2 regions of the Thorsellia kenyensis genome follow, and region 2 is predicted to be linked to the other one. Evidence: predicted binding sites of a transcription regulator. Region 2 holds the regulator's gene; the other holds the start of a gene.

Region 1 (11,247 bases), on a different contig from region 2:
AAAATACCCCAAAGTACTGACATCTTAACACTAAAATACAGAGTAGGTTTTGTTATGCGTGGTAGCACCCCAAAGGATCAGAGATTACTTCATATCATTGAGCAATTAAATGAATCTGGCAAAGTTAAAGTAAATGTACTAGCTAAAAAGCTTGGAGTGACGGAAAGAACCATTCGCAATGATTTGAGTTTATTAGAAAAAAATGGGATTTGTTCAATTCATTATGGTGGTGCTGAAATACTAGGGCCTATAAGTCAGCATATTTTTCAATTATCGGGATTAAAAAATATTATTAATAGTTTATCAATTTATCAAGATACTCAGGAGCTTTCTATGATGACAAATCATAATAAACCAGAGGTGTTTGTTTTAGGTTCATTTAATGTCGACATCGTTTCAGAAGTGGTAACATTCCCTAAAAGTGGCCAAACGGTTAGAGGGAAGTCTACACATTTTTATGCAGGTGGAAAAGGGGCTAATCAAGCTACTGCTGCGGCGAACGTCAATAATCATGTCCATTTTACAGCAAAAGTTGGCAGAGATGAGTTTTATGAGATGGCAAAAACGTACCTTCAATCAACTAAAATCAATAGTTTATCCTTATTCGAACACCTCTCTGTGCATACTGGAAATGCCATAATAATTGTTAATACAGAGAATGCAGAAAATTTTATTACCATAAATCCAGGTGCCAATGAGACTTTGACCAGATCTGAAATAGATTCTCAGTTAGATTTTCTAAAAAAAGGGCGGGTTTTTTTGACACAATTAGAAAATAATTTTGAGATGACTGAATATGCATTAACAAAAGCAGCAGAGTTTAATTTGCAAGTCATCTTAAATCCAGCGCCTTATTTACCTGAGGTAAGATCAGTATTAAGTAAAATTGATATTTTGACCCCAAATGAAACAGAAGCTTCTGATTTAACAGGAATAGTTGTTGAAGATATTAACACAGCTAAGCAAGCGGCACTAAAGATTCATCAGATGGGAGTAAAAAAAATCATTATTACGTTGTCTCATCAAGGAGTACTTTTTTTCGATGGCAATGAGTATTTACATTTTCCAGCTTATAAAGCCATCCCTATAGATACATCAGGAGCAGGGGATGCATTTAATGGTGCTCTAGCTGGTGCATTAGCAAATGGTTGCGATATTCACTATGCGATTCAGTATGCTAATGCATTTGCTTCTTTAGCAGTCGAACGGAAAGGGGCCTCAAATATGCCAAGTCACGATTGGGTTTTAAATCGCATTCAATCAGAGCCACTCTATCGTATGCAAAGGGTTTAACAATATAAATAAAGATTTATCTAAATACATATTTATTAATACAAACTAAAAATGAAACAGGAGTGTCACAATGTCTAATAACCAATCTATTCCTATTATTTTTGATACAGATCCGGGTATCGATGACGCCGTAGCCATCATTGCAGCACTATTTGACCCTAAAATTGATATGCGGTTAATGACGACAGTCGCGGGCAATGTAGATATTGAAAAAACAACGTTTAATGCTCAAAGATTAACTGCATTTCTTGGGAAAAAAATCCCACTAGCAAAAGGTGCAAAAGCGCCATTAATTAGAAATTTGGATAATGCAGCGCATATACACGGTCATTCAGGCATGGATGGCTTTGATTATGATGATGAGCTTACACCACTGCTTGCTGATAATGCAGTAAATGAAATGTATAAATTATTGATGTCTTCGAATGAAAAAATAACGTTAGTTCCAGTAGGGCCACTGACTAATATTGCTTTACTTCTAACATTATACCCTGAGGCAAAAGAAAAAATTGCTCGAATTGTATTGATGGGGGGATCTGCGGGAAGAGGGAATCATACTCCGAATGCAGAGTTTAATATTTTTATAGATCCAGAAGCAGCAAAGATTGTTTTTCACGCAGGTTTACCGCTTGTCATGGTTGGATTAGATGTCACGCGACAAGCAATATTACCCCCTGAAATCATAGATGCACTACCTAAAATGAATTACGCATGCAATATGCTTCATAAAGTATTTGGTCATTATCGGTCTGGTAGCATGAAATCAGGATTAACAATGCATGATTTATGTGCAATTGCGTATATTTCTAAACCTGAACTATTTGAAACTAAGGCGTGTTTTGTAGATATAGAAACAAGTAGTGAACTTACTTTAGGAACTACAGTTGTTGATATTTTTAATAAACTGGGTAAATCTCCTAATGCTTCAGTTTGTTTGGGGATCAATGTAGAGGGTTTTAGAATTTGGGCTAAGAATGCATTGAGCCGAGTCAGTTAAATTCAAAATGAGGTTTCTATGATTGATATAATTATTCCTTTAACAATATTCATCATTGCTGGATATTTAATTGCTAAAAACTATGATGCTAAAGCTATTTTATTTATAGCTGGATTAAGCTTACTCTATTGTGCTGTATTTGCAGGAAAAATCATTTTAGATGAGAAAGAATCTACAGGGGTAATCTGGTTAGATCCCTTAAAGATGGTTACATTAATATTCATTAAACAATTAGGGAACATAGGATTAACTATAATGGTTTTGTTTGGTTTCTCAAGTTATATGACACATATTGGTGCTAATGATGTCACTGTGCATTTACTAACAAAACCATTAAAAAAAATCAAATCTCCTTATTTTCTAGTGCCAGTAATTTTTCTTTTGGGAAATTTACTTTCATTAGTCGTGCCAAGTGCTTCAAGTCTTGCTGTTTTATTGATGGCAACACTTTACCCAGTACTTAAATTCTCTGGCATGTCAACTTTGACAGCTGGTGCAGTTATAGCGACTACCGCTACTATCATGCCTACCCCACTTGGCGCTGATAATGTGCTTGCCGCTGAAAAGCTAGGAATTCCATTAGTGGAGTATGTGACTTACTATCATGCACCAGTCTCTATTCCAACACTATTTCTGATGGCTATCGCGCACTATTTTTGGCAAAAATTTATGGACAAAAAACAGGTGGTTGAAGATACTGGTATAGATAAAGATAAACTACACATTGTGCAAGATTTGCCCCCTTCTTATTATGGGTTGTTTCCTGTACTTCCATTATTATTTGTGTTTGTATTGGGAATATTTTTTAAAGAGATAAAAATTGGTATTATTGAAATTACATTTATCTGTTTAGGCATAGCTCTTTGCGTTGAATTAATTAGAAAAGGAAAAGTCAAAGAAACAACAAAAGACTTAGGGATCTTTTTTAATGGAATGGGGGCGGGGCTAGCCCAAGTTGTTTCTTTAATTGTTGCGGCGAGTCTACTTGTTGAAGGATTAAAGAAACAAGGCACAATTGATATGATAATTAACAGCGTAGAAAATATCGAAAATGTTGGTATTTTTCTCACGTTAATTTTCACTAGCGCGACGGCTATAATAGGGTTTATCAGCGGAAGCGGTTTGGCTGTTTTTTACTCTTTTATTAATATTATTCCAGAAATTACTGCCGGTTTAAATGTTAATAGTGTTTCCGTTGCCTTGCCTATGCAATTAACGGCAAATCTAATTAGATCTGCTTCACCTGTGGCAGCAGTTATCATCATTGTTGCGGCTATTACCAAATCAAATCCTTTTGATATAGTAAAGAGAACATCCATCCCTGTTATAATCGGTATATTAAGCACGCTGATATTATCAATATTACTTTTTAGCTAGTTTTATTCTATTCGATTTATCTTCCTCAATTAATTTATGGGGGAGATATTTCAAATAATCACTGCCTTCTTTGTAAAAATCATATTATAATTATCTAGAAAATAATTTTAATCTTAAATTATCTATTTTTGATTAAAAAGGAACTATTTAGTTATTTTATGATATCACTGAATTCCCCAATTATTGGACATGATAAATGAGTGAGCAGTTTGAATTTTTTGAAATCCCTAGCCCTTGCATTAGAGTATGCCAAACGAACGAAAAAGGTATATGCATGGGATGTTTTAGGAATAGAGCTGAAAGATTTGAGTGGCTCAATTACAATAATACTCAAAAAAGAGAAGTCATTAGATTGACTAAACAGCGATATGCTCGATATGTCAGATCAAAGAAAGCTGCAATGCAACAGTCTAATGTCCCTTCACTAAACCAAATCGTTGTTGATCAGTTGCCTCTTTTTGATGAAGAATAGCTTCTTCGGCTTACCCATAGTATCAATAAAAAATGGTGTAATTGCATGTCCAATCCTAGATCATCTAACCCTAACCCTAACCCTAACCCTAACCCTAACCCTAACCCTAACCCTAACCCTAACCCTAAACATAAATATTAAATTTAATATTAATTTTTTGCTTATCAACCTATAAAAAATGTTCTTTAAAATATGTTTTTTAAATTATGTTATGAACATTAGTTTTTTTAAAGCGGTATACTCGTATCAAATTTACTCTGATGGGTAATAAAAAGAGCTCTTACGTTGCGAATGTTGAACTGAGAGGAGAGTAGTTTATTGACTAACGTATGATATTCATCCATTGACTCAACATTTAAAATAATAACAATATCGCTATTTGCTGCCACACGATAGCACTGTTTCACAGCAGATTGTTTGATAAGTGCATTTTCTAGCAAAGTAATGGCATCACTGGTTTGTTTCTCTAAAGTAATTTCTACAATGGCTTTAATAGACTCTTTAAAGTGATTAGCATTTAATATCACCACCTCCTTTTGAATATAGCCTAAACTCTTTAAACGGCTAATTCTACGTAAGCAGGTCGCTGATGATGTATGCATTTTTTTTGCTAGCGCTTCATTGGTGAGACTTGCATCTAATTGAAGAGCTTTGAGTAATCGAATGTCTAGTTCATCAAGATCAAAATTTTCCATAAAAAATACACTCTTGTTTTTTGTTAGCTAAGCACTCTACTTTTAAAAAATCAAATATAGCTCTATATGTTCAAAGGCTTAGAAAAAAAATCTATTTAGTGGTATTCTAGCATATATCCTTTTTACAATTATAGTATTCCTTTACCTTGGACAATTTCCTTTTTATTATGTTTATGCAGACGAAGAAAAAATATGATGGACGTATCTGAATTATTAGATGGACTCAATGATAAACAGCGTCATGCTGTAAGTGCCCCAAAGCAAAATTTATTGGTGCTAGCAGGAGCAGGTAGTGGCAAAACAAGGGTTTTAGTTCATAGAATTGCTTGGTTAATGGCACTGGAAAATTTATCTTCCCACAATATCCTTGCAGTAACGTTTACAAATAAAGCGGCTAAAGAAATGCAGCATAGGATCAGTGCACTCATGGGAAATGCTCATCAGGGCATGTGGATTGGTACATTCCATAGTTTAGCACATCGTTTACTACGTACTCATGCTGAGGAAGCTTTACTTCCTAAAACTTTTCAAGTTATCGATCCTGACGATCAGATAAGGATGGTCAAACGTATTTTAAAAGCGTTAAATTTGGATGAAAAAAATTGGCCAGCAAAGCAAGCTGTTTGGTATATAAATAATAAAAAAGATGAAGGTTTAAGACCTAAAGAAATCGAAACTTATGGAAATAAAATAGATGAACAGTGGAAGAATATTTATTCTGTTTATCAAACCTCATGCGATAGAGCAGGTTTAGTAGATTTTGCTGAATTATTACTAAGAACCTATGAGTTATTAAAAAATAACCCTAATATACTTGCACATTATCAAGCTAGGTTTTCTCAAATTTTGGTGGACGAATTCCAAGATACAAATCATATTCAATATGCATGGATAAAACTTTTAGCAACAGGGCAATTGCCCTCTGGATATGATTCAACACCTGCTAATGTAATGATAGTTGGGGATGATGACCAATCTATTTACGGTTGGCGTGGTGCTCAAATTGAAAATATACGTCGATTCACACGCGATTATGACGGTGCTGAAATCATCCGATTAGAACAAAATTATCGTTCGACATCCCCTATTCTAGAAGCAGCAAATGCACTTATTTCTAATAATCAAGACAGGATGGGAAAAAATCTTTGGACTGAAAATAAAGAGGGTGGATTGATTAGCATTTACGCAGCCTTTAATGAATTAGATGAAGCACGCTTTGTTGTTGATCAAATAAAAAAATGGCATGAAGCAGGTAAACCCCTTGCACAATGCGCTGTACTTTATAGGAGTAATGCTCAATCTCGGGTTATTGAAGAAGCTATGATCCAAGGAGGAGTTTTTTATCGTATCTATGGTGGAATGCGTTTTTTTGATAGACAAGAAATTAAGGATGCATTGGCTTATTTAAGAATTATTTCAAACCGAGATGATGATGCAGCCTTTGAACGTATTATTAATGTACCGCCAAGAGGAATGGGAGAGAGAACATTAGATACACTACGTCAGCATGCAAGGCAAAATGAGTTTACCTTATGGCAAGCCTCATTATCTTTACTAGAAAAAAATATATTACCAGGCCGCTCAGCGGGTGCGGTGCAACGTTTTATTGAATTAATAGAAGCATTAGATAAAGAGACCTATCAGGAAGAATTGAACGCCCAAGCTGCTCATATTATAAAACACTCTGGCTTATATGATTATTACAAGCAAGAACAAGGTGAAAAAGCGGAAACTAGAATAGATAACCTTGAAGAGCTGATAAATGCCACAAAAGAGTTTTTGATTACGGTCCAAGATTATGAGATGACTCCGCTTCAGGCATTTTTAGCCCATGCCTCATTAGAAGCCGGCGAAACTCAAGCAGAGGCTCATCAAGATGCGGTGCAAATGATGACAGTTCACTCTGCAAAAGGATTAGAATTTGAGCAGGTCTTCATTGTGGGACTTGAGGAAGGAATTTTCCCGAGTCAGATGTCAGGTGAGGATGAGACCAGACTTGAGGAAGAACGACGTTTAGCTTATGTGGGCATTACACGTGCTAGAGAAAAATTAACGTTATCGTACACAGAGGTTAGGCGCCTATGGGGCAATGAAGTTAGGCATAAGCCTTCTCGGTTTATTTCTGAATTGCCTGAAAATTTATTGGAAGAAGTGAGATTAAGAGGCGCTATTAAAACCCCATCTATACAAAGAAATGCCTCAACCCATAAGTTAGCTGCTACGTGGAATTCTTCAGAATACCAACTTGGTCAACGGGTTACACACTCTAAATTTGGAGATGGTACAATCATCAATATTGAAGGAGAGGGTGCTCATACAAGATTGCAAATTGCTTTTCAAGGACAAGGAATCAAGTGGTTAATTGCCAGTTATGCTAACTTAACTAAATAATGTCATAATAACAAAAGGCTAAACTGAATGAGTCGCATCATTTTTTAGCCCATAACGTAAAGTCAATTTGCAACAATAGGCAGAAAAGTCTGCTTATTCCAGTTCAGTTTGTTTCGTTTCATTGCCAAGAAATGCTACTGCAATAACTCCGAGTAGTATAGTCAGCGCAAAAAACAAAAAGATGGTAGTAATTGAATAATTAAAGCTAATCATATAGCCAACCAGCAAGGGCCCTAAAATACCCCCTATGCGACCAAATGCTGCTGCCATTCCGACGCCTGTACCTCTAATTGTTGTTGGATAATGTTCAGGAGTATAAGCATATAAAGCGCCCCAAGCCCCTAAATTGAAAAACGACAATAACATACCATAGCCGATTAGCATTGCAGCACTTTGTGCTTGACCAAAGAGATAAGCACTGATTGCTGTACCTATTAAAAATGAGATTAAAACCCACTTCCGACCAATTCTTTCTATTAAAAAAGCGGCTAAAAAGTATCCTGGGAGTTGAGCTAGGGTCATAATTAAAATATATTGAAAACTCTTAATAAGGGTAAACCCTTTTCCTATCATGACACTCGGTAACCATAAAAACATGCCGTAATATGAGAAAACGACGGTAAACCATAATATCCACAGCATTGTTGTTGACTTAAGATAAGGTCTTGACCATACTAGATTGAGTTTTTTTCCTAAAGAGAGTTTCTCTTGCGTTAATTGTGTGTTTACAAACTTTGGTGAGTCAGGCAATTTAAGCCTCAAATAAATGGCATAAAATGCGGGTAGTGCGGTTAATAGTAAAGCAACTCGCCATCCATAGGTCGGAATAACAAAGTAGGCTATTAATGCCGCTAAAATCCAGCCTGCTGCCCAAAAACTTTCGAGTAAAACAACAATTTGTCCTCGTTTGTTAGCAGGAACACTTTCAGAGACTAGAGTAGATGCTACAGGTAGCTCACCCCCTAAGCCGGCACCTACGAAAAAACGTAGGATAAGGAAAAGGCTCAGTGTATTAGTTAACGCAGATAATCCACTGGCGACAGAAAATAGGATTAAGGTAAAAATGAAAACCTGTTTGCGTCCAATCCTATCTGATAAGATCCCAAAAAAAACAGCCCCAACCGCCATTCCTATGGAATTTACACTGCCAATCCACCCCAGTTGAGTTGGATTAAGCTGCCAATCTTTCATTAGAGCTGCAATGATAAAAGAGAGTATACCGACATCCATTGCATCAAACATCCAAGCTAAGCCTGAAATTCCTAAGAGTTTTTTTGTAGATAAAGTGGATGGTTTACTGTGCGTTTTAAATGGTTCAATTTCTACATGAGACATTAATAACTCCTTAGTAGTTTCCCTTATTAAAAAAAGTAGACGCATAATAGCATTCTTGTTTAATAAATCAAACAAAATAACAGTTAAAATTTATTTTTATTATTTATATGAAACCTAACCGCAGTGAATAAACTAACAGATTAGTCAAAACTTGAGTGGCCGGCTTATTGAATGTTCTAGCGATTTGAAATCTTATCGCTGAAACTTCAAGAAAATCATTCCGTGGGGTTCCTTAAAAGGAGTGGGGATAATGATGATTTGTTATATTTAGAGCTTGATAAAGGCTTAATCTTCAATCGAGTCTAATTTACCTAATTTTTTACTTAGATTTCTGTAGTGCTCTAATTTAATGTCAAAATATTCTAAAAGATCTGTTGGAATATTTTTTTTAATTTCATTAATATTAACTAATTGCCCATACTTCTCTTCATAGGCAACTGATGATGCTGCCATATCAACTTGAAGAGTGCGCTGCTCGTCAATAGTTTTTAATGCTAGGTTATGAAGTGTTTGAGTCATAATCAGTTACTCTCTCTCTTATCAAAATCTAAAGTAAACAAAGTCAATAAAGTAAACAAAGTCAATAAAGTAAAAATAAAAAGAATAAGAAAAAAATAGTGAATTAAAATAATTCTAAGTATCATACCAAAAAACAAAGGAAGATATATATCTTCCTTTGTTGAGTAGATAAACTTAAAAAAGATGGGCTATATTTTACAATTAACCCATCCATAAAAATGGCAATTACACCTTAGCTTGAAAAATAACAGTGTCAGCCTTTTGAGTATAATAGTCAAGTTCATTAAAATTAAGGTAACGGTAAGTGTCATCCTTAGTTTTGTCAACATGAGACATTGCCTCTAAGTATTCATCTAAAGTTGGAATTCTACCTAAAATTGCAGTCACAGCAGCCAGTTCAGCAGAGGCTAGATAGACATTTGCATCTTTACCTAAGCGGTTAGGGAAGTTTCTAGTTGAGGTAGAAACTACTGATGCACCATCTGCCACACGGGCCTGGTTACCCATACATAAAGAACAGCCAGGCATTTCTAAGCGAGCACCACTGCGGCCAAATTTACTATAATAACCTTCTTCCGTTAATTGTGCCGCATCCATTTTTGTGGGTGGTGCTATCCATAAACGCGTTGGAATTTGTCCATTAAACTGATCGAGTAATTTACCCGCCGCTCTAAAATGACCGATATTGGTCATACATGAGCCAATAAATACTTCATCAATTTTATCATTAGCAACCTCAGAAAGTAATCTTGCATCATCAGGATCATTAGGTGCACATAAAATAGGTTCTTTAATATCAGCTAAATCAATTTCAATGATTTCAGCATATTCAGCATCCTTGTCAGCTTCCATAAGCTCTGGATTAGCTAGCCATTCTTTCATTTCATTAATACGACGTTCAATTGTTCTTTGGTTACCATAGCCCTCTGCTATCATCCATTTGAGCATGATGATATTTGAGTTTAGATATTCAATGATAGGCTCTTTATCTAATTTAATGGTACATCCAGCTGCTGAACGTTCAGCAGAAGCATCGGCTAATTCAAATGCTTGCTCAACTTTAAGTTTAGGCAAGCCTTCAATTTCAAGAATTCTTCCAGAGAAAATGTTTTTCTTGCCTTTTTTCTCAACAGTTAATAGTCCTTTTTGAATTGCGTAGTAAGGAATCGCATGAACTAAGTCACGAAGGGTAATACCAGGTCTCATCTCTCCTTTAAAACGAACCAGGACAGATTCTGGCATATCAAGTGGCATAACACCTGTTGCGGCAGCGAAAGCCACTAAACCTGATCCTGCTGGGAAAGAGATACCGATAGGGAAGCGTGTATGAGAGTCACCACCTGTACCCACAGTATCAGGCAGTAACATACGATTTAACCATGAGTGAATAATACCATCGCCTGGGCGTAAAGAAACGCCGCCACGATTCATAATAAAATCAGGAAGCGTATGGTGCGTTTCAACATCTACAGGTTTAGGGTATGCTGCTGTATGACAGAAAGATTGCATCACAAGATCAGCAGAGAAGCCAAGACAAGCTAAATCTTTAAGCTCATCACGCGTCATTGGACCTGTTGTATCTTGTGAACCAACAGAAGTCATTTTAGGTTCACAATATTCACCAGGTCTTACCCCGGCAACACCGCATGCTTTACCCACCATTTTTTGAGCGAGGGTAAAGCCTTTATTGCTTGCAGCTACAGCGGCATTGTTGCGAAAGAGATCAGAATGTCCAAGGCCCAGAGATTTACGTGCCTTATTTGTTAATCCACGGCCTATGATGAGAGGAATACGCCCACCAGCTTGGACTTCGTCAATCAATACTTCTGTTTTCAATGAGAAAGTTGCTAACACGTCATTGGTACCATGTTTACAAATTTTTCCTTCATATGGGTACACATCAATCACATCGCCCATGTTAAGGTTTGATACATCGACTTCAATAGGAAGCGCACCAGCATCTTCCATTGTATTAAAGAAAATAGGGGCTATTTTACTTCCTAGGACAACACTACCAGCTCTTTTATTTGGGACAAAAGGAATATCGTCTCCCATAAACCAAAGGACAGAGTTGGTTGCCGATTTACGAGACGATCCTGTACCTACAACATCTCCTACATAGGTTAAAGGGAACCCTTTTTTGTTTAGTTCTTCAATTTGCTTGATGG
Region 2 (11,247 bases):
GAACTAATCAAATAGGACTGACTGTCATAGGGGCTTTTGCTAAGGCAAAAGTTAGGCCTTTCTTTCTTGGCAGTCAAACATCAAAACTTTTAAAAGAAATTAACAGCTCAATTATGTTTTATAGGTAATTATACAGCCTAAGTCTACTGCTAAGAGAATAACTGAGTGTGAGAATTGTCTTATTTTTAGATGTTTTAGCTCAGTAGTTCATTAAACATAGAATGAATTACTGAGCTGGCTATATCGAATCAAAAATAATCCATCTAGTCAATATTGAGGGTATACTCAAACAACTTAAAGATTGTTTAAATAGTTAATTAGTATCCACCCTTTTTGCTGTCTTTCCCTGTAACTATAGAAACGCCTGAACTAGTCCCAATTCTTGTTGCTCCAGCATTGATCATAATCGTTGCTGTTTCTACGCTTCTTACACCACCCGATGCTTTAACTCCCATTTTTGGTCCTACTGCGGTACGCATCAATTTTACATGTTCTTCTGTTGCACCAGAGTGACTAAATCCGGTAGAGGTTTTCACAAAAGCCACATCTATCTTCACGCATATATCACAAACTTGCTTTATTTCATCATCTGTCAATAAGCATGTTTCCAGAATGACTTTAAGTGGAATGCCGTTACAAGCATTTTTTACTTTTTCAATATCCTTGTATACCTCATCGATTAGGCCACTTTTCAAAAAGCCCACATTGATCACCATATCAATTTCTGTAGCCCCGGCTTTAATAGCTTCAGAAGTTTCAAATGCTTTAGCATCGCTTAGCATCGCGCCTAATGGAAAGCCGACAACTGAGCATACTTTGACATTAGAGTCCTTCAAATATTGATTGACTAAAGGGACATAACACGAATTAACACAAACAGAATAAAAATTATGTTCAATCGCTTCTTTACATATTTTTTTTATTTGCTCTACGGTGCTATTCATAGCCAGTAAAGTATGATCTATATATTGGGCATAACTCATTTTGTACTCCATAAATTATTTAAAGGTTGATGTTGATTTAATTTTGAACGCTTAGGTCATTTCTACCTATATGTTATCATAGGAATCATTTATCATTGTAGTGTTAAAATATATTTTAAGATTTTAGTGTTCTTTAGATTTACATGCGTTGATTACGAGCATTCATTATAGATAATCTGGCATGTGGTCATTAGTACTTAAGAGGGCCGTTCAAGCACTAATTATTTATGCTTATTTCATTTGGAATATCTATCTTGTAATTATTTTAACATTAAAGCTAATAAAATCACATTAATTTCGATAAAAAGTCACAAGAGTGAGCAAGATCACTTTTTAAATGCCTATTTTTTGTTATATTTTTATCATATGGGATGTTTTATTACCTGATCTCATTCTATCCATTCACTGTTTTAATCTTTTTAGGAGAATACAATGGCAACAGCTCATATTAATGCAAATCGTGGTGACTTCGCTCCAGTAGTTTTAATGCCGGGTGATCCGCTAAGGGCAAAACATATCGCTGATAATTTCTTAACTAATCCAAAACAAGTTAATGATGTCCGGGGTATGTTAGGTTTCACTGGAACTTATAAGAACATTCCTGTATCTGTTATGGGCCACGGTATGGGAATCCCTTCATGCTCTATCTATGCCAAAGAGCTCATCACGGAATTTGATGTTAAACAAATCATCCGTGTAGGTTCATGTGGTGCAGTGAGGGATGATGTTAATATTCGTGATGTAATTATTGGTCTTGGGGCTTGTACCGACTCGAAAGTCAATAGAATGCGATTTAAAGATCATGATTTTGCTGCGATTGCCGATTTTGAAATGGTACAAAATGCTGTTACTGCGGCTAAAAGTAAAAATATTCCTGTTAAAGTGGGAAATATTTTTTCAGCTGATCTTTTTTACTCCCCTGATTTTGACATGTTTCATGTGATGAAAAAATATGGCATTTTAGGCGTGGAAATGGAAGCTGCTGGTATATATGCTGTTGCTGCTGAGTATGGCGCGCGCGCAATGACAATTTTGACTGTTTCTGATCATATACTTCGTGGTGAAGAAACGACTTCTTTAGAAAGACAAATCACATTTAATGATATGATTGAAATCGCCTTAGAGTCTATCGTGCTTGGTCAATAATTACCCCTACTTTCTTATTTATAAGCTTTTTATATAGCAGAAAATTTTTAATAAGCGCTTTGTTAGATCTTCATTTATATCTAGATTGTTCAGAGCGTTTCATTCAATTTTCATAATAACTGCATTTATTTGTAATAAATTTAATTTTTAATAGTTTGTATTATATAAGCATTAAATTTATTGCCGATTCACGTTCACTTAATTAAGGAATATACCATGAGAATAGTTGATATTATTACTAAAAAAGTCAATGGCAAAGCACTTTCCCCTGCTGAAATTAATTTTTTTATTCAAGGTTATACGGAAGGAACAATCCCAGACTATCAAGCAAGTGCATTGCTTATGGCTATTTTTTTCCAAGACATGAATGAAGATGAGCGTGCTCATTTAACGATGGCCATGGTTAACTCTGGTGAAACTATTGATTTATCAGCAATTGAAGGCATAAAGGTTGATAAGCATTCAACGGGTGGTGTTGGCGATACCACAACGCTGGTACTGGCACCTCTAGTTGCTGCTTTGGATATTCCTGTAGCTAAAATGTCTGGTAGAGGCCTTGGGCATACTGGTGGTACATTAGATAAACTGGAGGCTGCAACGGGCTTCCATTTGGAAATATCCAAAGAAGAGTTCATCCATCTGGTAAATCAAAATAAAGTAGCGGTTATCGGGCAATCAGGTAATCTTACCCCTGCTGATAAAAAACTTTATGCATTGCGTGATGTTACAGGAACTGTAAATTCTATTCCACTCATTGCAAGTTCAATCATGAGCAAAAAAATCGCTGCCGGCTCTGATGCCATAGTATTAGATGTTAAAACAGGTGCAGGAGCTTTCATGAAGTCTCTTGAAGATTCAATAGAACTTGCTGAAGCGATGGTTAAAATTGGTCATAATGTTGGGCGTCATACTATGGCGGTTATTTCTGATATGTCACAACCTTTAGGTTATGCAATTGGGAATGCTTTAGAAATGAAAGAAGCGATTGACACATTAAAAGGCGAAGGTCCAGAAGATTTAATGGAATTAAGTTTAGTACTAGGAAGTCAAATGGTTATGCTGGCCAAAAAAGCGACTTCTTTAGAAGAAGCTCGCAAAAAACTGATTGAGGTCATTAAAAACGGTAAAGCATTAGAAAAATTCAAACTATTTTTAGCAAGTCAGGGTGGTGATCCGTCTATCGTAGATAATACAGATAATTTACCACAGGCCAAATATAAAATTGAAGTCCCGGCACTCAAATCAGGGTTCGTACGTAAAATCGTTGCTGATGAAATTGGTGTTGCTGCAATGCTTCTTGGGGCTGGCCGAGCAACGAAAGATGATAAGGTGGATTTAGCGGTAGGATTAATGTTGCGAAAAAAAGTGGGTGATGAAGTTAAGCAAGGTGAATCCTTAGTCACTATATATGCTAACCGTGAAGATGTAAGTTCTGTTATTCAAAAGATTCAAGACAATTATGAAATCGGTGAGTTCGTTGCTGCGCCTAAACTTATTTATCAAACCATTACTGAATAATGAATTTACTCAATTGAGGTTAAGTGTTACTAATATTGAATTTTGTTGTTGACATTTAATGCGGTTAATTAATTAAATGCACTTAACTTCTTTTAAGCGAATAAGATCATAAAACCATTTATTGATTTATTAAACTTTACCCTATTATTTATCTATTTGAGGAGTCTCTTAGTATGTTAATTAAAAAATTGTCCCACAGTCGTTTGAAAATTGCGAAACTGTGTACTCTTATTTCTGGGGTATTACTTATGACAACATCTGCCTATTCTTCGACAGTATCGGTCCGAGTTTTAGAAACGTCAGATTTACATGCTAACATGATGGATTTTGATTACTATACTTTAAAACCCACCACTAAGTTTGGTTTAGTCAGAACGGCAACTTTGATCAACGCTGCAAAAAAAGAGAACCCAAATACCCTTCTTATAGATAATGGGGATTTAATTCAAGGCAGTCCATTAGGAGATTTTTACGCAGCAAAACAGTTAAATGAAGGAGAGATTCATCCAATTATCGAAGCATTAAATTACCTTGGGTATGATGCTGCGACTTTAGGGAATCATGAATTTAATTATGGATTAGATTACCTAAATCGAGTAATTAAAGATGCAAAGTATCCTGTTTTAAATGCAAATATTTATGACCTACAAACTAAAAAGCCATTTTTTACTCCGTATGTGATTAAACCGACCACATTTACTGATGATAAAGGTGACAGTGTCACTTTAAATGTTGGCTATATAGGTTTCGTAGCGCCTAAAATAACTATTTGGGACAAGCAACACCTTGAAGGTAAAGTTTATACTGAAGATATTATTCTCTCTGCTAAAAAATGGGTTCCGGAAATGAAACGCGTAGGAGCAGATATTATCATCGCTATAAATCATAGCGGCATAGATGATTCCACTTATGAAGCAGGGATGGAAAATGCTGGCTACTATTTAACGCAATTACAAGGTATTGATGTCGTTTTGACGGGGCATTCGCATGACATTTTTCCTAGTCCTAGTTTTGAAATAAGTAATGCTGATTTAAATTTAGGGACAATTAATGGGATACCTGTAGCGATGCCAGGTTATTTTGGGAGTCACTTAGGGGTTATTGATTTAACTTTGGAAAAATCATCAGATGGATGGAATGTAATTCAAAGTAAAGCGGAATCACGTCCAATTTATGATACCAAAAATGAACAATCTTTAGCTGAAGCTGATCCAGATTTGCTGTCGCTACTAGAAACAACTCATAATCAAACCATTGATTTTGTAAACCAACCTATAGGTAAAACAGCAAAACCCATCTATGGGTACCTTGCATTGGTTCAAGACTCTCCTACACTGCAAATTATTAATGATGCTCAAAAAAGCTATATTGAAAAGCATTTAGCTGCTAATCCAGAACTTGAAAAACTACCCATCCTTTCGGCTGCGGCTCCTTTTAAAGCGGGTGGTCGCGATGGTTATGCCTTAAGTTATACTGCTGTTGAAGAAGGTTTTCTGACATATAGAAATGCAGCAGATATTTATCTATTTCCTAATACAGTAACCGTTGTCAAAGTGAGTGGTGTTGAATTAAAAGATTGGCTTGAATGTTCAGCGGGTATTTTTAATCAAATTGATACGACCTCTACAGAAAAACAACAGCTAATAAATTACGAAGGTTTTCGAACCTATAATTTTGACGTAATTGATGGAGTTAATTATACTATCGATATTACCAAACCACCTAGATTTGATGGTGAATGTCAACTCATTAATCCTGACTCATCTCGAATTAAGGCACTGACCTTTGATAATAAACCGATTGACTCTCATCAAAATTTCTATATTGTTACCAACAATTATAGAGGTTTTGGCGGTAAATTTGCAGGTACTGGAACTGATAAAGTTGCTATGTCCTTACCAGTGGAAAATAGAACGGTTATCGCTGATTATATTACTGAAAAGACTAAATCTGAGGGCGAGGTGAAAGTTAACGTAGACAATAATTGGCGTCTTGCCCCTATTGAAACTAAAAAAGCATTAGATATTCGTTTTAATGCACCAGCGGAAGAAAAGGTTTTAAAATATATTAAAGAAAATGCATCAATAGAACTTGAAGAGACTGAGCAGATCAATAATGAGATTCAAGAGTATAGAATTAAACTATAAACTATTAACTATTAAAACAAAACCTGCTATTGAATTAAACTTAGATTGTCTAATTCAATAGCTGAACCTTTTTTATACTTTAAAATAATTTAAGCATACAGCCAAATTTACTCAGAGGTGAATGAACAATGACAACAAATGCACAATATAAAGATCTGGTAGCTGCAGCAAAAAAAGCGATGGAAGGCGCGTATGCCCCTTATTCTAAATTTCATGTAGGTGCTGCGCTATTAAGTATTGATGATGAAATAATCCCAGGATGTAATATAGAAAATGCATCTTATGGTTTATCTAACTGCGCAGAGAGGACGGCTATATTTAAAGCCGTTTCTGAAGGGAAAACACGCTTTAAGGCCCTTGCAGTGATTGGGAAAACTGATTTACCTATAGCCCCATGTGGCGCCTGTAGACAAGTCATCAGGGAGTTTTGCGATCCTGATATGCCCATTATTTTGGCTAATGAAAATGGTGATATGGAATTAACAAATATTGCCACTCTTCTTCCCTACTCATTTGGCCCTGAAGATCTTAATAAATAAAGTGATTATATTTGCTATGAGAATAAATCAAATGATGGTTAAATGTCTGTGCTTGTCACCACACAAAGATAAGTTAGTATCGTTCAAGTTATTAACACCTGTCTTGATGGACAACAGTAGAATTTACTATCTATATTTACACGTAATATTTGCTTTTTGGCGTTTTTTGCGGGTTTTCTTTATTGCAATCTGCTTTATCTTAACCCTGTTTAGTTCTTATTCTCTACATGCTTCACCTTTTTTATTAAATTTTGCTCCACAACAAAGAGAAATTCTTACCGATCCTCATTTTATTGAGACATTAATTAAATCAGCAGGTTCACCAGTTGTATCTAAGAGCCAAATGTTAAATGATTCACAAGAACTCACGCAAACCTTCCTTTTCCAAAAAAACAGTACTGCACCTCTTAGTTTTACGATCAATCAAAATGCATTAACCCTATCTTGGAATATACCCAAAGCAAATACTCAAGAACTCTATCAAGTCAACAGTGAAAACCAAAGAATTATGGTAAATTTGCTTAACTATCTTTTTGGCAATAGTCAGCTTATTACCCCAATGATCACAAATGAAAATAGTTCGTTCCAAACCCTAAGTGCAAATGGGTTTTGGCGGATAACTTTTATCAAAGATTACGCTCATGTTTCCGTTAAAATAATTCCTCTTTCATGAAAATATAAGTTTAAGCATGCCAAATAATTTAATTTCCCCGTCCCTAACGCCTTTGTACTTTCAAGGCCAGTGGCGACTTATCAGAGTCATTCAAGAATTCCAAGAGTCAAAAGCAATAACTCTACATTTTTTCGAAGGTTTGGCAAATTTTACTCCTGAACAAGTTCCTTTGAATAAAATAGCTCTTAATAACGATAAAATGAGTGGTAATTCTTATCGAGGTGATGATTTCTTTAAGGAGAGAACTATACATTGCGATAGCGCTACAACCGTACTCAACTATAAAGAAATGGTTCAAAATAAAGATAAAAAATTAAAATCTTCCCAATCCTATCTCTATATTTTTAGACCTGATGAAGTCATTATCGAATTTCCATTTAGTCATTTTTACGGTAAATCCTCCCAAAATTTAATAGAATTTGAACGTTTAAATTTTGACAATCCTTTGGCTAAATTTTCTTTCAGCAACGCAATAGATGAAAATCTTTACTATTCCCCTCAGCATGTTTGCAATCAAGATATTTACCGTTATATTCTTAGCTTTTTTATTTCATCTGAGTATCAATTTTTTTTGCATTCTTTTATAAATTCTTGCAAGTCAGTTCCAAAGCAATTTGCTTCAAGTTCTGATCTGCCCTTAGAGATTATTCAATCTTTTTTATCCACTAAGAGTACCGATTTTGAAGTGCCATTTCCTTATCCTCTTTTCATCCAAGATATTAAAGTCACTGGCCCTAAAAAAAATTACCGTGCAATAACTTTCTTTATTAAATTTTAACCTTATATTTTCAACATATGATCTAAAACTCCGATTTAATTTGGTTAATTAACTCTGTCTTTTGCTGGTTTAAAAGGCTTGTTAACGTTATAATATGATAAATTATGTTTAGCTGAAGATAGGAAACCAATACATGAAAGTTATCTCTTTTAATATAAATAGCATCAGAGCAAGATTACATCAGTTAGAGGCTATTATTAAAAATCATTCACCTGATATTATTGGGTTGCAGGAAACGAAAGTTCACAATGAACAGTTTCCTAAAGAAGAAATTGAAGCTATGGGATATCATGTTATTTATCATGGACAAAAAGCCCACTATGGTGTTGCTATGCTCAGCAAAAAACAACCTAAGAATATTGTTTATGGTTTTCCTACCGATACAGAAGATGCCCAAAAAAGAATGATTATGGCTGATTTTGAGACGGCATTTGGTGAAATAAGGGTGTTGAATGGCTATTTTCCACAAGGGGAAAGCCGTACCCATGAAACCAAATTTCCTATGAAAGAACAATTTTATAAGGATTTAAATACTTATCTGAATACGCATTGCAAACCGCAGCAGCATATTATTATAATGGGTGATTTTAACATCAGTCCTGAAGATAAGGATATTGGCATAGGTGAGTTGAATCGCAAACGTTGGTTAAGTGCGGGTAAATGCTCCTTCTTACCAGAAGAAAGAGAGTGGCTCGAAAACTTAAAAAAATGGGGATTAACTGACGCATATAGAACAAAATACCCTGACAAGACAGATAATTTTTCTTGGTTTGACTATCGTTCGAAAGGTTTTGAGGATAATAGAGGATTAAGAATTGATTATTTTCTTATAAGTGATTCATTAAAATCGTATTTGCATGATAGTGGGATAGATTATGATGCCCGTTCGATGGAAAAACCTTCTGATCATGCCCCTGTTTGGGTTACTTTTAATTAATATGCTACAATTAACGTTATCAATTCAGCTACAAATTTTACAAGTACACATTTATTTATAAATTAGGCCTCTAAGCAATGACAAATAATGATAAAGCGCTAAGAAATGCAGGGTTAAAAGTTACTCTGCCAAGATTAAAAATTTTGGAACTCCTTCAGCATCCTGACTTTCAACACGTCAGCGCTGAAGATCTTTATAAGAAACTCTTAGAAACCAATGATGAAATTGGTCTAGCGACTGTGTATCGTGTCTTAAATCAATTTGAAGATGCTGGTATTGTACTGAGACATAATTTTGAAGGTGGAAAATCTGTCTTTGAACTGACTCAACAATCACATCACGACCATCTTATATGTCTTGATTGTGGCAAAGTGACTGAATTTAGAGACAGAGAGATAGAGACCCTACAAAAAGCGATTGGCGATAAGCACGAGATAGCTTTATCAAATCACAGTATGTATCTTTATGGGCATTGTCAAAAAACTGAATGTGACGGTAAAAATCAAGAGTAACAAAAAAATGAGTGATATTTTAAAAAAAATTTTAGGCGACATAGACAGTGATACTATCACAGTTGATGAAGTTAAAGAAAAAATACCTACCCCTCCTGGTAAGTATGATGTCATTTTACTCAATGATGACTTTACCCCTATGGACTTTGTCATAGATGTTTTAATGCATTTTTTTCATCATCCAGAAGAAACAGCCATTAATTTAATGCTTAAAGTCCATAATGAGGGATCAGCTGTGTGTGGTACATACACTGCTGAAATTGCCGAATCTAAAGTACTTCAAGTCAATCAGTATGCTAAAAGTCATGAACATCCTTTAAAATGTGACTTGCAAAAACATCTCTAATTCATTTTCAGAACAACATATTTTTAGTGCAGCATTAACCCAGATGGGAACAATCCCTCCCATGATAGATAAGGATTATTCATGTTAAATAAAGCCCTAGAATTAACTCTTAATGAAGCGTTTGCTAAAGCTCAGGAGTGGAATCATGAATTCGTTACAGTAGAACATCTTTTGTTAGCTTTGCTTGAAAATCCTGATGCGCATCCTGCTCTTGAAGCCTGTAAGTTAAACTTTGCGTATATGAGAGAAGATTTAACTTCTTTCATTTTACAAACCACACCAACAATCAAGCCAGATGATGAGTCTCATGAACTTCAGCCAACGCTAAGTTTCCAAAGAGTGATCCAGCGCGCGGTATTCCACGTCCAATCTTCTGGTAATAAAGAAGTAACGGGTGCCGATGTTGTTATTGCTTTGTTTAGTGAGCAAGAGTCACATGCGGTTTACTTACTTAAAAAATATGAGTTATCTCGCTTAGATATTGTTAATTATATTGCCCATGGTATGAGTAAATCTGAAAATACACCGAGTGAGAATACTGAGGAGCAAAGTTCCATCAATCCTGAAGATAAGATGGATAACTACTGTGTAAATCTTAATGAATCAGCTAGGCAAGGTACAATAGATCCTCTAATTGGTAGAACTGAAGAGCTATCAAGAACCATTCAGGTTTTGTGTCGTCGTAGAAAAAACAATCCATTGCTTGTAGGAGAGTCAGGTGTAGGTAAAACAGCAATAGCTGAGGGGTTGGCCTTAGCCATCATCAAAGGAAATGTACCGGACATAATAAAAAACGCTGTCATATATAGTCTAGATATAGGTGCCCTTTTAGCTGGTACTAAATTTAGAGGCGATTTTGAAAAACGTTTTAAAGCTTTAATAAAACAACTAACAGATGAGACAAATAGCATACTTTTTATTGATGAAATACATACTATTATAGGAGCTGGTGCTTCATCTGGTGGTCAAGTTGACGTTGCAAATTTATTAAAACCCGCATTATCTAGCGGAAAAATTCGCGTAATGGGATCGACGACTTACAAAGAATTTAGCTCCATATTTGAAAAAGAACAAGCACTTACTCGCCGTTTTCAAAAAATTGATATATTAGAACCTTCTAAAGAAGATGCATTAAAAATCCTAAAAGGCTTGAAGACTAAATATGAGCTTCATCACGAAGTTAAATATTCGCCACAATCTCTTCAGGCTGCTGTCGATTTATCTATAAAATATTTAAATGACAGACATTTGCCTGATAAAGCAATTGATTTAATTGATGAAGCTGGAGCAAAAAATAGATTACTGGCTGCTAAAAGTCGTAAAAAGACACTCGGTGTTGCCGAAATGGAATCCGTCGTTGCACTTCTTGCTCGTATCCCTGAAAAAACAGTTTCTTCCGATGACAAGTCACTTTTACAAGCGCTACCTGATAGGCTGAAAATGTTAGTTTTTGGTCAAGATGATGCCATTAATGTACTTACCGATGCGATTTTAATGAATCGTTCTGGACTTGGTTTTGAGAATAAACCTGTCGGTTCATTTTTATTCGCTGGACCTACAGGCGTAGGTAAAACAGAAGTTACAGTGCAACTTGCTAAAGGTTTAAATGTTGAGCTTTTACGATTTGATATGTCTGAATATATGGAAAAACATGCTGTCAGTAGGCTC

The links. The regulator Fur, encoded in region 2, represses iron uptake genes when iron is present. The targets are predictions, from matches to a motif close to ATAATAATGAGAACNACTATCAA.
Region 1: the regulator Fur is predicted to act here: its motif matches at 9,182-9,204, upstream of ACFFIT_RS10610 (DNA polymerase III subunit theta).

What each region holds. Positions count from the first base shown of each region.
Region 1 is NZ_JBHLXE010000104.1:978-12,224, reverse strand. It holds gene ACFFIT_RS10645 (PfkB family carbohydrate kinase) at 55-1,293, shown strand; gene rihC (ribonucleoside hydrolase RihC) at 1,364-2,290, shown strand; gene dcuC (C4-dicarboxylate transporter DcuC) at 2,309-3,667, shown strand; gene ACFFIT_RS10630 (DUF1289 domain-containing protein) at 3,864-4,139, shown strand; gene ACFFIT_RS10625 (Lrp/AsnC family transcriptional regulator) at 4,367-4,834, opposite strand; gene uvrD (DNA helicase II) at 5,030-7,225, shown strand; gene ACFFIT_RS10615 (niacin permease NiaP) at 7,319-8,560, opposite strand; gene ACFFIT_RS10610 (DNA polymerase III subunit theta) at 8,846-9,079, opposite strand; gene acnB (bifunctional aconitate hydratase 2/2-methylisocitrate dehydratase) at 9,305-11,247, opposite strand, start outside.
Region 2 is NZ_JBHLXE010000110.1:17,420-28,666, forward strand. It holds gene ACFFIT_RS12695 (putative universal stress family protein) at 1-128, shown strand, start outside; gene deoC (deoxyribose-phosphate aldolase) at 318-983, opposite strand; gene deoD (purine-nucleoside phosphorylase) at 1,416-2,129, shown strand; gene ACFFIT_RS12710 (pyrimidine-nucleoside phosphorylase) at 2,346-3,647, shown strand; gene ACFFIT_RS12715 (bifunctional 2',3'-cyclic-nucleotide 2'-phosphodiesterase/3'-nucleotidase) at 3,821-5,794, shown strand; gene ACFFIT_RS12720 (cytidine deaminase) at 5,923-6,333, shown strand; gene ACFFIT_RS12725 (hypothetical protein) at 6,386-7,006, shown strand; gene ACFFIT_RS12730 (DUF6314 family protein) at 7,023-7,784, shown strand; gene xthA (exodeoxyribonuclease III) at 7,918-8,721, shown strand; gene fur (ferric iron uptake transcriptional regulator) at 8,799-9,233, shown strand; gene clpS (ATP-dependent Clp protease adapter ClpS) at 9,241-9,579, shown strand; gene clpA (ATP-dependent Clp protease ATP-binding subunit ClpA) at 9,661-11,247, shown strand, end outside.